DNA from 3 places in the Desulfofarcimen acetoxidans DSM 771 genome. Region 3 is predicted to be linked to each of the others. Evidence: riboswitches for the same ligand, from Rfam matches in the RefSeq annotation. Region 3 holds a riboswitch; each other region holds the start of a gene.

Region 1 (6,942 bases), 400 kb from region 3:
CTCAGCTCTGACAGGGGTAACCACCTATCAACTCTTTGGCAACCCCTGGTGGGCAATAACACTGGCGGTAACTGTATCCATCGTTATGATGACAGTTACACACACACTCCATCCTCCCGGCGGTGCAACTGCCTTTGTAGCTGTTTACTCAAGTCAAAACTATAGCTTTGTTTTTTCCCCTGTTGGCATAGGAGTAACATGCCTGGTGCTCATAGCAGTCGCAGTAAATAATATTTCCAGCCAACGAAAGTACCCCGATTACTGGTATTAAATAACATATCCTTATTTATTTAAAACTGGAATATAAAGACTTGAGCTCTTCAGCCATGATCCCCAATTTATTATTATCAGCCAGCATTTCCAGCTGCAAAATGCAACCGTTAAAATGACCGTCCATAAAACCTTCGTAATACAAAGAATCGCTGCCTTGCTTAGCCCTGTTTTCCAAAATATTGTTATAAAGTCTAACTTGCACTTCATATTGCTTCTGAATATAGGCATAAACTGCAGCCTGTTTCTGATTCATACTAACCACCTTCACTCCTGCTATAAGCTTTATTTTGTCTTAATTTTACAATGCTCAGGCAATATCCGCAACATTAATATCCAGCTTGATATCAGTTTTCATGGCTTACGAAATGCTTGGCCGGCACTTTTAATTTGCAGCAGGAATAAAGGCAATTATAAAGAAATAATATATTAACCCATCCAAAAGCCAGGTGATAAAAAAGTGGAAGATATTATTGCAAGGATTGCTGAGCAAAGAATTCTTGAAGGCATACGAAAAGGCGATTTTAAAAATCTCGAAGGAGAAGGAAAACCCTTAAATTTAGAGGATTTATCACAAATACCGGTCGAATTTCGGGCCTCCTATACTATTTTAAAAAATGCCGGGGTACTGCCTGAAGAGATGCAACTGCACAAGGAAATAGTCTCTCTGCAAAGAATGCTTGACTGCTGCATGAAGGAAGATGAAAAACAGTCTTTGAAAACAAGATTATCCAAGCTGCTTCTCAAATACAACATTATGATGGAGAGAAGATGCAGGAGATAATTCACTGAATAAGCCTGTTTTTGACCATAGCCAAAGGAATTCTTAAGGTCAAGACAACAAATATTAATAGCCAGATTAGATCAGATAACATAGCCCATGATACCTGTCCCAAAATCAGCGGACGTATTAGCTGCACAGCGTGGTATAGGGGGGTTAGCCAGGGAAGAAAACCGGCCCAATCAGGAAGATTATCTACCGGAAAAAAAACCCCGCCAAACAAAAACATTGGTGAAATAAACAATGTAAAAAAATATCCGAAGGAATCATAGTTTGGTGCAATACTGGTCCAGATAAGAGACATAACACAAAAAGACATAGCCATCAGAGCCAGCGGCACAGGCAACAAAAGCGCCCAAACCGATTTAACCAAACCAAACATAACTACCACCATAAAAAAAACAACGCCGTAGAGAACCCCTTTACAGGTACCATATAGTATCTCACCCATAACCACATCATCCATACTCACAGGAGTGGCTACCATGCCGTGAAAGGTTTTCTGGTAACCCATACGGGTAAAACTGCCATAGGTCATTTCATAAGATGTAGCAAACATAGCCGAAGAGGCAATGAGCGCAGGGGCCAGATACTGAATGTAAGAGAGCCCGTTAATCTGGCTTACATAAGTACCCAGACCAAAGCCCATAGCCCATAGGTAAAGCATTGGCTCAACAAAATTAAACATGATATTGGCCTGCCAGGTCTTTTTAAAAACCAGCATATTGCGGTAGAAAACCTTCATAACCAACGGCCAGGATAAATCCGGAACAGTAGTTACACCGGACAACAAACGTTTTATTTTTTTCATAAGCATCCACCTCCCGCAAAATAACACCAAAACACCCATCATTCAATATTATTCTCTAACTCAGGCTGACTTCATCTACAATCACGCGTATAACAAACACATTGACAGTCACTGAAGATTACCGGAGGATTCTTCATCCAAACTCTCACCCGTCAGCTTCAAAAATACATCCTCTAAATTACTGGCTCTGAGTCTTCGGTAATTAATGGTCAATCCGAGTTCAGCAGCTTTTTGAGAAACCAACCGGGATAATTCCCGACCGTGATTAGTAAAGAGAAGCACATCGTCACCCAATGTCTGACTGCCTTTAACCATTTCTTCGCAGCCATTTAAAAGAGAATCATAATGCTCTGAAGCAATTCCTAACTCTAAAACCTCTTGACCAACATGCCGGTCTACCAGTTCCTGCGGCGTACCTTGCTCCAAGACTTTACCCCTATAAATTACTACAAGCATGTCACAAAGCTGCTCAGCCTCTTCTAAATAGTGTGTCGTCAAAAGTATGGTTGTACCGGCTTCCTTTAGTTTTCTTAAGCGCTGCCAAACCAGGTGACGGGCATAAGGATCTAATCCAGTAGTTGGTTCATCCAGAATTAATAGCTCCGGATTGTTGATCAGCGCCCTCCCTATAGTCAAACGCCGCTTTAAACCTCCGGAAAGGTTATCTACGACCTCACGGGATTTTTCAGTTAAATCCATAAACTCCAGTATCTCGTCTGAGCGCTTGAGTGCCAGTGCCTTTTTCATCCTAAAATAACTGGCATAAACAATCAGATTTTGGCGCACAGTCAGCTCCTGATCCAGGTTATCTTCCTGCGGCACCACACCGATTCTCCCCTTAATGCTCCTGCCTCTTGACATAATATTTTCCCCAAATACTTCGAGTTTGCCTGAAGTAACCGGGGAAAAACCGCAAATCATTTTTACTATAGATGTTTTCCCTGCACCGTTAGGACCCAGCAGACCCAAGCAATTGCCTCGGTATACTTCCATATTGACACCCTTCACTGCTTCAAAACCATCATAAGACTTTACCAAATACCTGGCATAAACTACTTTTTCTCTGACTTTATCACTCATCTGCATCACCCTGTAATAAGAATCCCGTATTGCCAATGCAAACGGTATTGGTGTTTTGCTCAAAACTCGATATGATAGTTAATATTGTAAACGCAATGGTTTGTTTTTCTTTCCACGATCCAATTATACAGTAGAGGAAGTGTTTGTGTATATACTTGTCGCCCTACCGGGCGAACGCTCCTGGGTTATTCGGACACTCCAAATCTTGATGAGTTCCGTACAGCCCGCAGATTTCCGGCCACACCTTGAATTTATATTTTTTTCGCAGTATTTCATCACCTAAAATCCCCAAATTACAGTTTTACACTAGTTCTATAAAACGCTGTTTAATTGCCCACTTATATTCTACTTTTGCAGGAATACGCCGTTTTATAGAGAATATTTAACACATGGAATGTAGTACCTAAAAATGAAGTGCTGCAATTAACCATCCCGGATTACCAAACTATAATGCTTCTATACAGTAAATTAACATGAAAGTATTATAATCCCTTGCGATTATAAATATAAAATTAATGAGTTTCTTGGGAACTATGACATCAACTCTTTATCTGGGCATCTTAGAGTTGATTGAGTTAGTGATGCAACCGACCTTGAAGAAAAAAGGTCGGTTTTTATTTTTTAAAGTACTGTTTTTAAAAAAACATAATAAAATTTGAACAATTATCAAATTATTGATTAAAAACTCATCTTCGTGGATTATAAAGTTAAAAATGTAGTAATTACTTAGTAAAGCACAGTTAGTTATTTTAGGGTTATTTTAAAATAAGGACATCAAAGGAGGATGGTTAAAAAAATGTCTGAATGTCCACGCTTAAAAACATGTCCATTTTTTAATGATAAAATGGCAAGTATGCCCTCAACAGCAGAATTGTACAAGAAGAAATATTGCATGACAGATTGTAGTAAGTGTGCCAGATACATGGTCCTTAAGGAAAAAGGTATGGATATGGTTCCTGCGGATTTATTTCCAAATCAATATGATAGGGCTAAAAAATTACTTAGCTAACAATAGTTTATATATAATTCCAAGTTAAAGTGCTTATTCTTAAACGCTTCGTCTTTGGCTGCTTAACTAACTGTGCATTTGCTAAGTCAAGCATATCGCATGTGTCGAGAGTCCAGGAGGGGTAGAATAATCTATCCCTCTTTTTTGTACTTATTATCACTATAAATATCATATGGATGGTAGTTTCACTTGGCCCGGTATCAAAATCAAGAGCGACATTATGCCTGTTAGCTAGGGAAACAAAAAAAGGTTACACAATAAATGTAACCCAATAATATTTATTTTTATTAGAAATATATTACCTCTATTTATGAATAATGATATTAACCATCCTAATCTGATAGTTAGTCCTTTTTAAGGTTTTAATTCTTTGTTTTAAGATTATCTTGAAGATTAATAAAAGCTTTTAACATATCTGAAGAGGCAAGCATCAATTTTTCAATATTTTTTGAATTACAATCCATTGATAAATTTTCAGCTGCCTCGTGTACTCTTCTATGGGGCAAATCCACTTCTACATAAGCCTTTATAGAACTGTATTTGTCCCTGTTTTCCTCATACCATTTGCCAAAGGCACATTCCTTGTAACCAGTAACTTTCACTTTTTTACCTGCATCTGCTATAGTCTTCTTAAGGAAATTGGCATGATCTATTAGTCTGGCAGCCAGGATACTTATAACCGATTTACTACCGGATAATACTAGACTCGGATTTATTATTTCGCACAGGTTATCTGCTTCATTTCTCAAAAGATTGCCGATATACTCACTTGTTTCTGCAAGAGCTTCGGATAAATCTGATAAATTTGTAGCAATGGCATTTTGTTCCTCTGTAGCACCTGATATATTGGCAATCATACTGGCACATTCTTCAATTTGGATTGTACCCTCCTGAAATATACCACCAACGTTGTTTGACTCATCCAGATACTGTTCAAAAGTGTTCTTCACATTTAATATGTTGTCATTTGTTATAGACGATTTTAAATTCATTTGTTCGGATATTTTTTTTACATTACCGACGGCATCCTTGGTTTGTGCAGCCAGTTTTCGTACTTCTTCTGCCACAACATTAAAACCCCTGCCTGCCTCGCCTGCTCTAGCCGCTTCAATAGCGGCATTTAGAGCCAGTAAATTAGTTTGATCCGCTATATAAGCTACATTCTGACTTATATGGTCTATTTGTTTTACCTGTTTTCCTAGTTCCTCCACATTGCTAACCATTTCTAATATGACATCTCCTGTTTTATCGCCAAATTGAGACAAAATATTAATCTTACTGACACCTTCTTCTGACCCAGCTTTTACCTGCTCCATAGTAGCATTAATATGCTGAACGGAGGAAGAAACCTCTTCAGTCATACCAGTCATTTGCTGACTGGTAGCAGACAATTCCGATGCTTTTATTGTTATCTCCTGTATCTTTAGCATAGCTTGAAAAGATATTAATTCAGTATGAGCTAAGGAAAAAGCAGCTAATGCGGTAATAAAATCAGAATTATCTCTCTTAGTTAGGCTATCTGTAGTAGACTTAGGTTTTGAGAAATTTAAAAACATAATGCTATATCCTCTCTTATTATGTTTACTTAATTTAATTAACTTTTATTAAATATTTCATCAACAATAGTGAAAATCTTCTTACAATAATTAATAGATATTTTACAATTACTTTGACATATCTACAAGATAAAAATATTAAAATCCGGTATAATTGTAGAATACCGACATTTATTTTGCGTTATATTACATAATAATATATTTCTTAATTATTAACTTCAAAAAATAACAAATTTATATCGCTGCTGTTTTCTTATTGCCGACTTAACTCATCTACAGCCCTCTGCAAATCATCCTCCCCAGGCTGTGTGTGAGTTAAAGCCTGCTGAATGTTCGGTGTGCCATTATTTTCAACATTCCCAGCCAGTCGTGCACCACGTCTAAGTTATAGTGGTACAGCTACCAGCGATCTTCAACGACAATAGCGGCCCCATCACACAAGTCTTGATGTTTACAGCGGCATAACGAAAGGATATAGATTTTAATCTATATCCTTTCGTAACAGACCGTCTGTAGTCATACAGGGATTTACAACGGCCAGTACCGCACTCAATAACATGAGGTGAATAGTATTCCTCACCTGCTGATTAAATGGGTCGCCTTCGACGATAAGTGGTCATACTGCGAATAGCTCGTGATGCCTCGCTTGCTCAGTCCCCGAGAAAAAGAAGGTAATAACTATATATCTTAAATATTTACTCTAATATTTTTATTTCATCAAATGAATAATATATAAACTCTGCTTTACCTATAATACTATTAATAGAGAGCGCTCCCCAATATCTACTATCATAACCATTATTTCCATTATCACCCATTAAAAAAATATTATTAGCCGGTATTTTATATGATTCAAATTTATTAATAGGTAATTCAGATATATAAGGTTCTTTTAACGGTTTGCCATTAATATAAACAATACTATTATTCAGATAATGCCTTCCGATTAATCCTATTCCCCCGCCTTAAAGTTATAAATCGGTTTAATAACTTTCACAATATCTGCCGTCGGCCCGATATTGTTTACGATGTCATCCATATTCTTATAGGCCATAGGACACTCATCCAAGGTTTCTTTATTGACAGATGTAGTATAGACATCCTTCATCTGTTTTTTAAATTCCGAAACAGTAAAACTTTGTTTTGCCTTGGTCCTGCTCATGAGCCTTCCTGCGCCATGGGGAGCAGAGCAGTTCCAGTCCTCATTGCCTTTGCCAATACAAATAAGACTGCCATCCCTCATATTGATCGGAATTAAAAGCCTCTCCCCTTTCTTTGCAGATACCGCTCCTTTCCGTAAGATCATCGTATCGGTATCAATGTAGTTATGAGTTGTAGTGAACTGCTCCACTACGTCCAATTTCATGCCTTTTACGATCTCTGTAATCATCGCTTTGCGGTTCAGTTCTGCAAACTGCTGGGCGATATTCATATC
Region 2 (6,942 bases), 600 kb from region 3:
CTTACAGTAACCTCACCGGCTTTTCTGGCATCACTCCAGGGACCGCAGCAATTAACAGCAGGTACAAACAATTTAGATACAATTGATTTGTTAACCAATGCCTCTGCCACCCTTGGTCTTTTGCATGATGCAGTAAGTGACGGGGATGTCACTCTGGCGGGTAAATTAACGGATAATGACGGCAATACGTCAAACGTTCAATTAAAAATCGTTATTAATTTAAATTAAAATCTCAATTCAAAAAAGCCAATCACTTAAAGTGATTGGCTTTTTTGTCAGTACCGCGTAGTTTTCTTGATTCTACCATGGATTTAATTTAGATTAAATTCGTAATCGTATACAGTGCCACTGGCTCCCTTGAATTCGAGGGTAACAACTGAGCCGCTTAAACTGCCCAGTGTTATTGAGCTATTTATACCTAATGCAGTCTTAAATTGATTAATGCTTATTGTATCTCCCGGCAATACATCAATTGTGCCATGGTTATTGGCAAATGTTACTTTATTTAAGGTCAGTCCTTTGATTTCCATAGCCGGGATATTAACCTCCGTGGAAAATGAGATTACTTCTCGCACAGTAGCCGAAAGCTCGTTATACGACGCGGCATCATTTTTCAGTGCCGTTTTCAAGGCATTAAAAGATGCTTCATCCAGTTTCGTAAAGTATTCTATGGCAGCTGCACTATGTGGTTTTCCGGCTAACTTATCAGCTATATATTCGTTTAAAGGTTTTCCTGAAACATTGATTTCCGTAATCTTGCCTTGTAATGTTATAACTACATTATCATAATTTCTGGACACCATTTTGTCTATTACAGACATCAGTAAATCACTTAATGATTTAGTTTTCAATGAATCGTTGGTAATAGTAACAGTTGTCGGCTCAGTTGCACTACCCAAATCAATTGTCAAATTGCCTGACGCCGCGCCTAAAAGAAGAATTTGCGACTTAATAGTGTTTAGCCAGCTGTCAAAAGCGGCGTTTTCCCCCTGATCGGCTAAAGTAGTGGCTGTCACAGTGTCCGCTTTAGGTGATTGACACTTCTGAGCGTTATATACCACAATAGTATAAGCATAGGTCTTACCCGGGGTTAATCCTGTATCATTATAACCACGAGCAGTTCCGTCAAGCATTGCCGCATTTATTTTTGCACCATCTCTATAAAGATCAAAGCCTTTCGGATTGACTACTGTAGTTGTCCAGGACATCTCAACACTGTTCTGAGTTACACTTTCAATTTTGAGCACCGGCTTTTTAACTCTATTTGATATCATAACAGGAGATAAATTAGTGGCAAAGCTTATTTTTCCACCTGATATCGTGGATTCTCTGTAGTCCCACACCTCACCGTTCCAGTGAAAAGCACCTGGATCAGTCAATCCGGCAGGTACAGGCAAGGTAAGAATTACCTCTTTGTCACCTAAACCGCTAATTACAATATCCAGCGCCAAGGAATCGGCAGGAATCAAACCGGGATCAATAGTCACAGGATTAATTGCTACAGTAGGTGACACCAAGGTAGGCAAATCTATAACTAACGGTATTGACTGCCCTCCAACAGAAGCGGTCAAAGTAACTTCAGCCGGATGATTGCCCATGTTTATGGGAACCGGTGTACTTCCAACAGGTTCAGTTATATTAATCCCCACAACCTTAATTATAAAACCCGTGTCAGTACCTTTATAGTACAGTTTGTAATCAGTATCTAATGTCCTTTCAGCCAGAGTTAAGACAACAACTTGCTTAGCGTCATTTTTAAATACCGCGGACACAACATTTAAACTCGGACTAAAAGTAAAATCAGAAGCTTGTACACCGCTTAGCGCCTGGTTGAAGGAAACCTCTACGGTCGTTTTATTGATATCATTTACGGTAGTTAATACGGCTTGTGAAGAACCGCCGCCACCCCCGCCGCCGCCTCCACCCGAGGAGGTCGTTGCAAAGGAAGCTCTCATTGTACTCATGGTTTGCGTCTGACCCGCGCTGCCCACAGTCACATTATCATCAATGACTTCTACTTCACCGTTACTCGGATTCATGGCTCTAACGGCATATTGGCGATCAGGCAATACAACCAGCTTATATTGGCCGCTTGAATTTGTAGTTGCAACAAAGGTTGGATTAGTTGTAAACATTATTTCCACATTTGCCGCAGCATTATTGTTTTTATTATTTAGTCTACCGGTTATTATAGCTCCGTCTTCTAAAGTAAGATCCTGAGCGGTAATTTTATCAGCAGCAGCTGAAACATCACTGGCATAGCCCACAGTTTTGTCTGTAGTAGCCGTCAAATCGTAAACACCGGGATCCACCTCAAGTTTATACAAACCTTTTGCGTCAGTTGTGGTTTGCTTTATTACCTGAAAACCGTCTTTATCAAATAATTTAACTGCCGCATCTTTTACGGCACTGCCCTTATAGGTTACTTTTCCTTCTATCCCGGATTTCTCAACTGTCGTCGAACCCTTAGCTATGGCTGCATTCAAGCAAACTATAGCTTCCGCCCTGGTTATAGCTTTAAAGGGTTGAACAGTTTTATCAGGGTAACCGTTAATAATGCCGTTTTTAACCGCCGCATTCAGTCCGGCCTGCGACCAGGACGGTATGCTGCTTCTGTCAGCGAACTTGTCCAACTCTGTTAAATCACCGGCTGTATCAAGTTTCAGCAGCCTGGTTACTATCACGGCAACTTCCTGGCGGCTGATATTCCGGTCAGGTCTAAAAGTATTGTCTTCATAGCCGGAGATATAACCGGCAACTCTGGCCGCCTCTACATCCTTACTGAACCAATCGCCTGTCTTTACATCCGTAAAACTGTTGGTTTCATTTGAATTTTGAATTTTAAAAGACCTATTCACGAGTGCGACAAATTCGGCTCTGGACATTTCTTTATCCGGTTTAAACGTTCCGTCCGGATATCCGAATACCAGACCCTGATTTAACCAGCTGTTAATTTGATTATTAGCCCAGTGCCCGCTAATATCAGATAACTCGCCGGCCATCACGGAGCCTGCAACTCCAAGCAACAAGCATACAGCAAGCGCAATAATAAAAACTCTCTTACTTGATTGCAAATACAATACCTCCCTTTTTGTTTAATAAGCAACAACCGCTTTGGGGCTGCGCATAACTAAAAATAAAACCCGGCACCCTTTACTTCTTATAGTTAACAGTAGGATGATAAAGACCTATTCATTGGTTTATAAGATGACGTGTTACGGTCAAGCTCAGTTCGTCCAAATGCATCCCCCCAAAAAATTTTATCAGGCTCATAAAAACTTATGTTTTAATCCCTGAGATGGAATAATATTTCTACATTAACACCACAAATTCCTCTATTTTTAAGGCTATTTCTGTAATTTACATTAATTATACAAGCTAATAATACATATTACGAAAAGGCCAACCATACTTTCGATGATTGGCCTATTTCGATTAACTAATTAATTTCACTAATCTCTGGCAAGCTCCAGGCATTTACAAGAAAAGCGCAATTGTTCTTTTAAAAGATCTTCAATTGTTTTAATGCTTTTTGAATCGAGATCAATAAGAGCACAACCATTACTGTTTATCATAATCATGTAATCAACTTCACTGGGATTAAAGCCAACCTTAGTTAATTGTTCTTTTAAACTTAAAATATTGCTAATATCATTATTTGCGGCAGTACTTTTTCTTATAAACCTGGACAGAACAAAACTAAAGGCCAAAATAAAAAACCTCCTTAATGAGATGAAATAATAACAAAAGGCCTTAAGGAGATCTTACCATTTATGGTATAGTCTTTTGCAACCAGGCTATCTTATCGCTTAATGCAACTTAGACCCTTGGCTTTGCGTCTCTGGCTTTCGCCAGATTTGCCCTCTAAGGCTATTTTTACTATTTTAACTTAAATTCATCAAGAAGTAAACACATCTGTCTAAATATAGAGAGATATTAGGATAACTTGACGGATACACACAAAATTATGACCATTTATTAAATGCCGCAACAAAAAAGTACAAGCCAAGGCCCAATATCGTACCCAAACAATCCTTCAGCCAATCCTGAAATTCAGCTCCCCTGCCGGAAACAAATATTTGATGAAACTCATCCGTACAAGCGTAGCATGCACAAATTAAAAAGGCAGTCAAATATGCAGCGCGGCTTTTGAAACCGCTTTTGCGCAGCGCACTGAGCGCAAGAATACTCAATACCCCAAATACGCCTCCATGAGCATAGTCACGGGTTAAATTATTTACTTTATTTAATTTATAAGCTTTTGCATCTCGTCCCTCAACCTTATCGACACCTTCAATAACAGTTTTTGCCACCTTTTTACTGAGCGAATTGGATACCGGTGCCGGCTGCGAGGATAAATAAAATATGAAGGACATCCATGCCAATACCAATAACCAGGATAAAAACAGAGACTTTCCAATCTTTACATCTAATATTTTACAGGTCATTGCCATAACCTACTTCATCTTATAATACTCAACATACCAATCAGCAAATCTTTGCAACCCCTCTTCTATCGAAGTCTCAGGTTTAAATCCCACGGCTTCCTGCAGCAAACCGGTATCCGCATATGTTGCCGGTACGTCACCGGGCTTAATAGGCTCATATATTTTATTAAATACTATCTCTCTCCCGGCAGACTTGCTCAAGCACTTCTCCAGCGTTTCGATAAATACCATCAGCTTTTCAGGACTGTTGTTTCCAATATTAAAGACTTTATGCGGGACAGTCTTATCAGGGGCTTTACATAGAAGCCGCTCAATGCCCTCTACGATATCATCAATGTAAGTAAAATCCCGGTAAAGATCATTTTCAAAATCGCCATTGTTGAATATTCTGATAGGCTCTCCCGCAAAGTACCTCTGCGTGAAACCGAAATATGCCATATCGGGGCGGCCCATCGGACCGTAAACTGTGAAAAACCTCAGTCCTGTTGACGGTATTTTATACAGGTGACTGTAAGTATGAGCCATCAATTCGTTTGATTTTTTCGTGGCTGCATAGAGTGATACCGGGTGATCTACGAAATCCGATTCTTCAAACGGTACTTTTTTGTTAGATCCATATACAGAACTTGATGATGCATAAACCAGGTGATCAACCGGGCTATATCTGCAGGCTTCAAGAATGTTAAAAAAACCTATGATATTGCTCTGGATATATGCGTCAGGATTCTCCAGGGAATACCGCACTCCGGCTTGAGCTGCCAGGTTTACCACAATATTAGGCCTATACTCCTGAAAGGTCCCGGTTATTACATCCTTATCTGAAATGTCACCCTCAACAAAGGTAAACTGCTCAAAGAGTTTAAGCTGTTCCAAACGGGCGTACTTAAGCTTAACATCATAGTAATCATTTATATTGTCAATACCAATTACCCGGCAGCCTTGCTCCAGCAGTCTCTTGGACAAGAAGAATCCGATAAAACCTGCCGCTCCGGTAATAAGGTATATTTTACCGGTATCCGGTGATTTATGACCCACGTGCATAACCATTAATTCCAACCTCCACAGATTTATAATATTAACATCCACCAATATAGTTATAATATTGCATTTTTTTATGCTTTCGCTCAATTGCACATCAATATTTACATCTGAACTTAATGATTAAAGTTAAGTCGAGTCCAAGGTTTATCATCTATGTTTTAGTTGTTCTTGCTATTGTATAATACTGCCGGTACAATAGCCGACAGCCTAAAGTCTTTACTCTCCCCTTGTAATTATTATACCATAGACTGCCAGTAAATGGTCATAGAATTATGAAATCCTTTTGTTGCACAAGTGGATAATTGCCTACGCAGCTCCATCCTATTATATTATTGGGTCTGATTTATTTAGAAAAATAGCTGTTAATCTTTTACGGAGATCTATAACAGCCCTGCATGTTCAGGAAATCCGGTATCTGTTTGCAGCTATGGAATTGAGCAGACAAGTAATATATCAATGAATAGACACAATAGCGAATATTGTCGAAAAATTTTATAATCATACAGAAGGATATATATTCAATATGTACAATTATATAACTATGAAAACTATGAATGCCAAAGATAAATTTGAGAGAGGAGGTGATTGAAAATGCCTCTTATAGAATTATCCTTACTATACAAGGGTTTAGTTGTAATGGGCAAATTTCTTGTTGGACATGGTGCTATTGCCGGTAAGGCTTTTATTGCTCTAAAATCAGCAATTGCCGCTTATGGATTACCTTCGGTTATTAGTACTGTTGTTACTACAGGCATAGTAATTGGTGGTATTAAATGGACGGAAGAAAGAATTACTAATGTGCAAAAAATTGTTCGTGGTTTACAGGAAGAGGATTATCAAGCCGCAATAGAAAATTTTGTGCGTTTAAGTATTGCCACACATATACCTCAACACGTATTAATAGACAGAATAGGCGATTATTTATCAGCAGCAGGCAATGATTATGAAACTATTCAAAAAGTTAAGGGTGCATTATATGAAATTAAAAAACATATAGATGACGAGAATTAATAAGATTACTTGGGAGAATAACTTAAAATGAATTTTGTTAAATTTATCTCATTATTAAGAATAGCTTTAGAAATATTTATAGGAATCATAATCATAACAACTTATTTAAATAAATTATCCTTATGGTTGCAAATATTATTATCGATTTTAATTTCTGTTATTTTTGAACTAATAATTAAAAAAATAAAGCTTTATTACCTATTAAGAAAAACAAGAGATCAACAATTAATCGAAAATATCAAAAAAATCACTAAGAACAAATAAAATTAAGGCAGGTGCTCCTCATAAAGCCTGCCTTTTGCTAAACAGCATACCAAAACGAATCACTTGCTCCCAAATAAAGTCAGAGTATTTAAATCATGTATTTAATGCGGTTCAATTACCGAGCCATATATGAGATTAATGAAAATGGTTATCTGGTAATAGTTCTTGTTATTGGTCA
Region 3 (6,942 bases):
ATGTATATACTGATATTTACTATTTATAGAGTAACAAAACATCATCCCTCTTTCTCCCCCGCCGTATACCTGAGTGAGAATCCCAGCACAATCCAAAACAAAGGCATAATCAAAACTACCTCTATACTAAACAATCCCTGGATAATATAAGCCAGTATCATAGCCAAATACATTAACCCATATTTAGTTCTATATAAAGATAAGAAGAAAGACAAAAATGCCAGGTAGAAAAGAAGAGCAAAAACCCCCATTGTAATAGCTATTTCCAAAAATATGTTGTGCGCTTTGTCAATGGGATGCTGGTGCTTAGTTTTCAACCCGGCATAGCCCAAGTGATCCGGTCCAAGACCAAAAGCCCAATGAGCGGGCAATAACTTCAGCGTTTCTTTCCATATCATAACCCTGCCATTGCCGGCATTTTCCTCAAAACGCAGTGCGGCTGACGCCTCTCCGGCAATACTGCCGGCCCTGTTAAGAAACACGACACCCCCCTTGCTCAATGAACACAAGCAGAAAATAACAAAAAATGTTATCAATAAAAGGGCCGCTGGTTTCCTTATCTTGGGAAGGGGCAAAGCGTAAAGGAGGATAAATGTAAATGTAGTAAAAAATGCTATCCATGAACTCCTGGTCTGACATACTATAAGGCCGAGGTATATAAGGGCGCTGGAAATCAACCAGCGCAGCTTTTTTTTTCTCAGGTAGAAAAACATAGCTGCCGGCAGGATAAAAACCTGGTAACTGCCTAGAAAATCGGGATTTCCCAGAGTACTGTAACTGCGAATACCTTCCCGGTAGGGCTCATGAGGCACCGGGTTATAGCCTAAATACTGCAGCAGTGCAATAAATGATACCAGTACTGCGGTACAAACAGCATATTTTAATATTTGTTCAGCATGATTGCTGCGATAAGCAAGAATAAACAGCAGCAAACAAAACAGGTAAGTGGTATAACCAGTGTAGCGGTAAGGATTGCCGATCCAGGCAGTGACGGGTTCAGGGGCGAAAAGGGTAGAAAGCAAGCCAAAGAATATAAATAAACCCAGAGGAATAAAAGCAGGGTGTTTTAACTGTATCCGGTCATTGCTTAGAATAACTAAAGACATGATACCTAAAACAGCCAGCATAATATACCTGGGTGCGTAAAAGCAGTCCAGAAAATACTGGTTAATTGAAGGAAAAGAGGAACAAAGCTTGTAAGGGATGACTACCAGGGGATAGATAGCTGCCGTGAACCAAAGTATAAGGAAACTCATTTCCCGCCGAGTTTTTAACAGCTCCATTATCAGAATCTCCTTATTTTACAAGTTGAGATTGTGCTGCCAGATCGGCTGGTTTTGAGAACTGCCTGTTGTCAAAACATTTGGCATTGGATTATTCTATGCCGGACCAGCCTAAATTGTTAGCCTAAACAATAAAACATCAAAAAATAACAACCAATAGCAAAAATTCATATCTATAGCTATTAATCCGATATCCATATTAATAGTGTAGAAAGTATTATTACAATTATGTAACCAATTAATTATCGAGTTCATATTATAAATTATCCATAATATACCATATAAAGTTTTTATGGATGTGTTTTGAGTAGGAAGCAGGTCTGGTTTTTTAAATTATAGGATAAGGAGGGATATTATGTGCCACCACGAAGAAGAAAGGAAAGAAAAAGAGAGGAAAGAGAAAAAGAAAAGAAGGAAAGAAAAGAAAAGAAAGAAAGAAAGACTACAAAAGATTATTTTAATTTTGACTCTGGTGTTTATTCTGCTGCTAATTTGTTGTCTGATTTTAGCCTGTGGATGCCCACCGGATAAATGCATTCCCCCTAAGCCGGTAACTTGTTTCCAGAATCAATACCTTATCAATGATGTAGTTTCAAATTTTGAGTATGTTTTTGAATCAGCCTCAGAAAAACTTATTGCTTAGAACAAAGCTCTGAAAAAAAGCCAACACTTAATAATGATGCTTGCTTCTTCATATATAACAAAACGAGGCCTTTCATTAGTTCGTTGAATTTTTGAGAGGTCTCTTTTTACTTGCTTGGTCACGATATGACTATAAAACCGCAAGCCCATCCTGCCTCCGCTTTTGTTCGTCTTCCCCCTCAATTCTCTACGGCCCGAAGTTCACCATAATATTATTAATTAATTCTTTAGTAATATACAATAATGTTTGCAATAATTTTAGGGATAGCTTATTAAATATTCCAAAAGAGTTTATAGTACCAGGATGAGGCTGAATCCTTATTTTCCTCATCATTTTGGGATGCTTTCAGGTAAACCACTTCCGCTCCGATCAGCTTAGCGATTTGCTCAATTTCTATTTTTCTAATATGCTTAAAATTGATTCTTAAATCGGTTCCAACTGAACCTTCATAGATAAAACTTGGATTCTCTCCGTTTGATCTCAATTTGCTTTGTTCACGGACAAACAACATTGCTTTTTCCATTTCATCACCTGTTATATATTTTTAGTAATCAGATTATAAGAAAGGCGTGAGCTGTGAGCTCTCGCCTTTTAAAACAGACAAGACTGATTGTTTATATAAACCTAAATCCTGAATTTGATATACCCACAACATTGTTTGCAAGGGCTTGATTGGAACCTCTTTGCACATACGTTTTGCAAGCTGTAGCCATTGATAATCCTGCTGCTGTAGGTGCAATAGCATGGGCCATATTAGCGTCAATTTGAGGAGGTGCGACAGCTGCAACGTTATCAGTGGTGACAAGAATTTGGTTGGCTGCACACATATTTCCTGAGGCCCAATAGTGACAGTCAGCTACAGTACAACGAATATTCTGATTCATTTTATCATTCCTTTCGTGAGTTATATTGATATTTTCCTTGCTTAGTATCTCTCTGAATTCAGTAGATATACGTTTAACACATATTGATTGTGAGGGATTTATTGGCAAAATCGGAAGCAATTAACCATGATTAGTTTAATTTTCTAGGTTGATGGAAGGCCAACGCTTTAGTGATTTATCTTTGAAAAATATATATTTATGTGTAAAACAAGGATTTTGTGCTATAATGTCTAAAAAATAAAAAATAACTAATGGGCAAAACCATACGAAAGATGGTGACGCAAAACCTTGGATCTAAGGTCATAAAATATGGCTATGATTGCCAGGCTGCAAATACCTAAATTCTTTAGGAGGGGAAAGCAGCCCTCCTTTTTTATTTTGATTTATCGGTTAGTATAAATAATAACAAAAGGGGGTTGGAAAGTTATTCTGAGTTAGTTGGAGCATATCAGTTCTTAAAACTAAGCAGGGTTATTTTTGCATAATTTGCTTAAAAAATTAGGGGTGGATTAAAATGAAAAAAATTTCAACTAAAATTTGGGTAGGCTTTACATCTTTATTGGTACTGATGACAATCATGGTAGGTATCACTTACTATCAGTTGGGACAGTTGGTTGACCAATCTGAAGCTTTATCTCAGCATAGAATTCCGATGACAAATACTTCATACCAGCTGGCATTAAATTTTGCCCGTCAAGCAGCGGGTATTCGCGGTTATTTAGCAACCGGCAACGAAAAATTTATAGATGAGTATTCCCGGGCAAAAAAAGAATCAGATGAGGAAACCGCTTACATTGAAAAGAATCTTGCAAGTGATGAAAATAAACAGCTTTTTGCTCAAGTTAAGAGTGCTATAAATGATTTTGAACAATATCCTATGGCAATAATTTCAATGTATAAAGAACAGGGACAAAAAGCTGCTGCCTCATACATGACTGGCATTACCGCTCCGGCTAATGAAAGAGCTATTAATGAGATAAATAATTTTATAGTTATACAAAAACAAAAGATTCAACAAGAAGGAGATAATGTACAAAACAGAGCAATAAAAACGAGAACCTTTTCATTAGTAATACTTGTCTTTGGAGTAATATTAGGATTAACACTTGCTTTTTATATTACCAGGCCAATTACAATAGCTCTCAAGAAAATCAGTGATATTTCCTCTAAATATGCCGGGGGAGATTTTAGAGAAGCAATTGAGATTAAATCGACTGATGAATTGGGTCAACTGGCAGTTTCGCTAACTAAAATGCAGAAGAGCATTCAAGATATAATTCAAAAGTTGATAAATTCCTCCAAACAGATAAATGAGTCGGTTGCACAGATGGTTGCTCAAGCTCAGCAAACCTCTGCAGGGTCATCAGAAACAGCCGCTACAATGAGTGAAATTGCCGGCACGGTAGACAACATGTCACAAAATGCGCAGGATGTTTCTCATCGGGCCGGTATAGCTTCACAATATGCAGATAGAGGACATCAAGGCATTGAAATGGTGAATAATCAAATGAAGGAAATATCTACATCTACTATGCAGGTAGGCACTTCAATTAAAGATTTAAATACGGCAATAAGCAAAATAGGGCAATTTGTTGAAGTTATTACTAATATTGCAGATCAAACAAATTTACTGGCATTGAACGCTGCTATTGAAGCAGCAAGAGCAGGTGATGCGGGAAGAGGTTTTGCTGTTGTAGCCGAAGAGGTAAGAAAACTGGCTGAGCAATCAGCACAATCCACAAAAGAGATAGTACAGCTAATGAATGAAATTGAAGGGTATTCTATTCAGGCTGTGCAAGCCATAAAATTAGGGGATGAAAAAGTTGAACAGGGTAATGAGGTGGCAAACGAAGTGGGACAGAGTTTTAATGAAATAATAAAGGCAGTTCAGGAACTCAGTGAACAGGTGCAAACTATAGCGGCATCTACTGAACAGGTTTCCGCAGGTGTACAAAATGTTGCCGGGACAACAGAGGAACAAACAGCTGCTATGGAGGAAGTTTCTAACGCCGCCGGAAATTTAGACAAGTTAGCCGGTGATCTTAATTCGATAGTTGTTAATTTTAAAATATAAAATATGGCATGTTGGCTGCAATAACGATAAAATTACGTATGTAAAGATAGAACAGCCTTGCCGGGGCGTCTTATATTCATGATATCTTTCTTTTGATCTGTCTACGTTGACAGATCTTTTTCTTGCTTGACTTTGGAGAGGTTTTTCATATTTTGCTGCTGATAGCGGAACTTAAAATTGCGCAAGGCACATACAAAAACATAATTGTACTAATAATAATCTTATATAAATATACCGTTTAAGGAAGTATTATGAGTAATAAACAACATATTTCTGAAATTGCTTTTACATTTTTAATTATTGGCTTTCTTATCGGAACAGCAATAATGCTTGTACCGTCCGCTGTGATTTCGGATGCCAAGCAGGATGCATGGCTGTCTGTGTTAATAGCAGTATTTCCTTCTATTATTATTGTCAACGTATTAATATCATTACAAAGAATGTTTCCGGGTCAATCTATCATCCAGTACAGCGTTCAAATTTTAGGCTACCCATTTGGTAAAATAATTAATGGCCTATTGCTCTGGTTTGTTTTACACCTTTCTGTCCTGGTTCTTCGAGATGCGGAAGACTTTGTTCAGTTACTGTTATTGCCCAGAACGCCCCCGGTTTTAATAGCCATAGTCATTGTTATTGTAACTTTCGGTGCTTTAATAGGGGGATTTGAGGTGCTGGCCAGAATAACGGTTCTTATTATGCCAATATTGTTAATATTTTTTCTGGTGCTCTCTTTCCTGTCCTTGTTAAATGCTGACTTTAGTCGCATTACCCCTATTAATGAAAATGGATATATACCTATAATTAGGGGTGCAATAGAACCTGTATCTTTTCCTTTCGGAGAAATGATAATTTTTGCGTTTTTATTTTTTAATCATCAAAATATAAATAAATCACGAAACTTATTATTGCATGCTGTATTTGGCATATTAGTTGCCTTCATTGTTTTAGAAGTAGGGGTCTTGCGTTCGATTTTTGTTTTAGGCGTCGAAAGCTCAGGTCGTTATTTATTTCCTGTTCTTGGATCTACTTTCATGTCTTTGGTGGGCAATATTTTTGCTCCTATAGTTACAATTAACTGGTTTTGTTTTATGTTTATTAAGTTTGCTATTTGTTATTATGCGTTTAACTGGGGATTGGCAAATTGCTTGGGCATTCAAAACTACAGAAGTATCATGATACCAATAGGAATACTGATAATAGCACTTTCATTTTTTGTTTATTCCAATTATGTGGAAGAAATAAGCTTTGCCTCTGAAATCTGGCCTTATTACGCCATTCCTTTTGAGTACGGAATACCCCTGCTTCTTTGGGCAGCAGCAAAAGCACGCAATTGATAAATCTTATCTCCTTTTCGTGGCCGGGGTAAACTCATTGACATTATTATTGGGAAGTGATAGATTTGTGACAAAAAGGAGGCGGCTTATGCAAATCGTTGATGATATTACCTCATTAGTAGGGCAGACACCTTTACTCAGTTTAAATAAATTAGAAAAGTATTTGCCCGCCCGATTATTAGGCAAATTGGAGATGTTCAATCCCGGCGGCAGTGTTAAGGATCGCACCGCCTCTTCCATGATCCGGGCCGCTCGGGAGCAAGGCTTGCTTAATAAAGACAGTGTAATAATTGAACCGACCAGCGGCAATACAGGTATAGCTCTGGCTCTTATTTGCGCTGCCAGTGGCTGGCGGTTGATTTTAACTATGCCTGATACAATGAGTGAAGAGAGGCGCAAGCTTCTGCAGGCTTATGGCGCGGAGACAGTGCTGACGCCAGGCGCTGACGGAATGAGAGGAGCTATTGCCAGAGCTGAGGAACTGGCCGGTCAAATTCCGGATTCATTTATGCCTATGCAGTTTACTAACCCGGCTAACCCGGCAGCTCATTTAGCTACCGGTGAAGAAATCTGGCAGCAAACCGGCGGTCAGGTGGATATTTTTGTGGCCTGTGTGGGTACGGGCGGTACAATTACCGGAGTGGCGCAGGCTTTGAAAAAAAATAAGCCGGAAGTCAGGATAGTGGCTGTAGAGCCTGCCGCTTCTCCTGTATTAAGCGGTGGC

What was found. A riboswitch is a leader RNA that binds a small molecule or an ion and turns the genes downstream of it on or off. The one in region 3 is predicted to bind cyclic di-GMP.
Region 1: another riboswitch for cyclic di-GMP. It lies ahead of DTOX_RS18430 (hypothetical protein); the one in region 3 lies ahead of DTOX_RS16320 (methyl-accepting chemotaxis protein).
Region 2: another riboswitch for cyclic di-GMP. It lies ahead of DTOX_RS19335 (hypothetical protein); the one in region 3 lies ahead of DTOX_RS16320 (methyl-accepting chemotaxis protein).

What each region holds. Positions count from the first base shown of each region.
Region 1 covers NC_013216.1:3,969,891-3,976,832, forward strand. Annotated here, with positions in the region: gene DTOX_RS18405 (HPP family protein) at 1-271, shown strand, start outside; gene DTOX_RS18410 (hypothetical protein) at 287-526, opposite strand; gene DTOX_RS18415 (DnaJ family domain-containing protein) at 731-1,054, shown strand; gene DTOX_RS18420 (ABC transporter permease) at 1,056-1,862, opposite strand; gene DTOX_RS18425 (ABC transporter ATP-binding protein) at 1,971-2,942, opposite strand; cyclic di-GMP riboswitch class II at 3,460-3,544, shown strand; gene DTOX_RS18430 (hypothetical protein) at 3,727-3,951, shown strand; gene DTOX_RS18435 (methyl-accepting chemotaxis protein) at 4,314-5,507, opposite strand; gene lepB (signal peptidase I) at 6,203-6,463, opposite strand; gene DTOX_RS18440 (RtcB family protein) at 6,460-6,942, opposite strand, start outside.
Region 2 covers NC_013216.1:4,171,458-4,178,399, forward strand. Annotated here, with positions in the region: gene DTOX_RS21750 (S-layer homology domain-containing protein) at 1-228, shown strand, start outside; gene DTOX_RS21755 (S-layer homology domain-containing protein) at 312-3,074, opposite strand; gene DTOX_RS19335 (hypothetical protein) at 3,453-3,710, opposite strand; cyclic di-GMP riboswitch class I at 3,785-3,872, opposite strand; gene DTOX_RS19340 (VanZ family protein) at 3,966-4,454, opposite strand; gene DTOX_RS19345 (SDR family NAD(P)-dependent oxidoreductase) at 4,458-5,495, opposite strand; gene DTOX_RS19350 (hypothetical protein) at 6,081-6,500, shown strand; gene DTOX_RS19355 (hypothetical protein) at 6,528-6,764, shown strand.
Region 3 covers NC_013216.1:3,571,774-3,578,715, reverse strand. Annotated here, with positions in the region: gene DTOX_RS16340 (O-antigen ligase family protein) at 42-1,283, opposite strand; gene DTOX_RS23160 (hypothetical protein) at 1,641-1,814, shown strand; gene DTOX_RS16330 (hypothetical protein) at 2,198-2,449, opposite strand; gene DTOX_RS16325 (DUF1540 domain-containing protein) at 2,541-2,810, opposite strand; cyclic di-GMP riboswitch class I at 3,055-3,145, shown strand; gene DTOX_RS16320 (methyl-accepting chemotaxis protein) at 3,325-4,884, shown strand; gene DTOX_RS16315 (GerAB/ArcD/ProY family transporter) at 5,136-6,218, shown strand; gene cysK (cysteine synthase A) at 6,307-6,942, shown strand, end outside.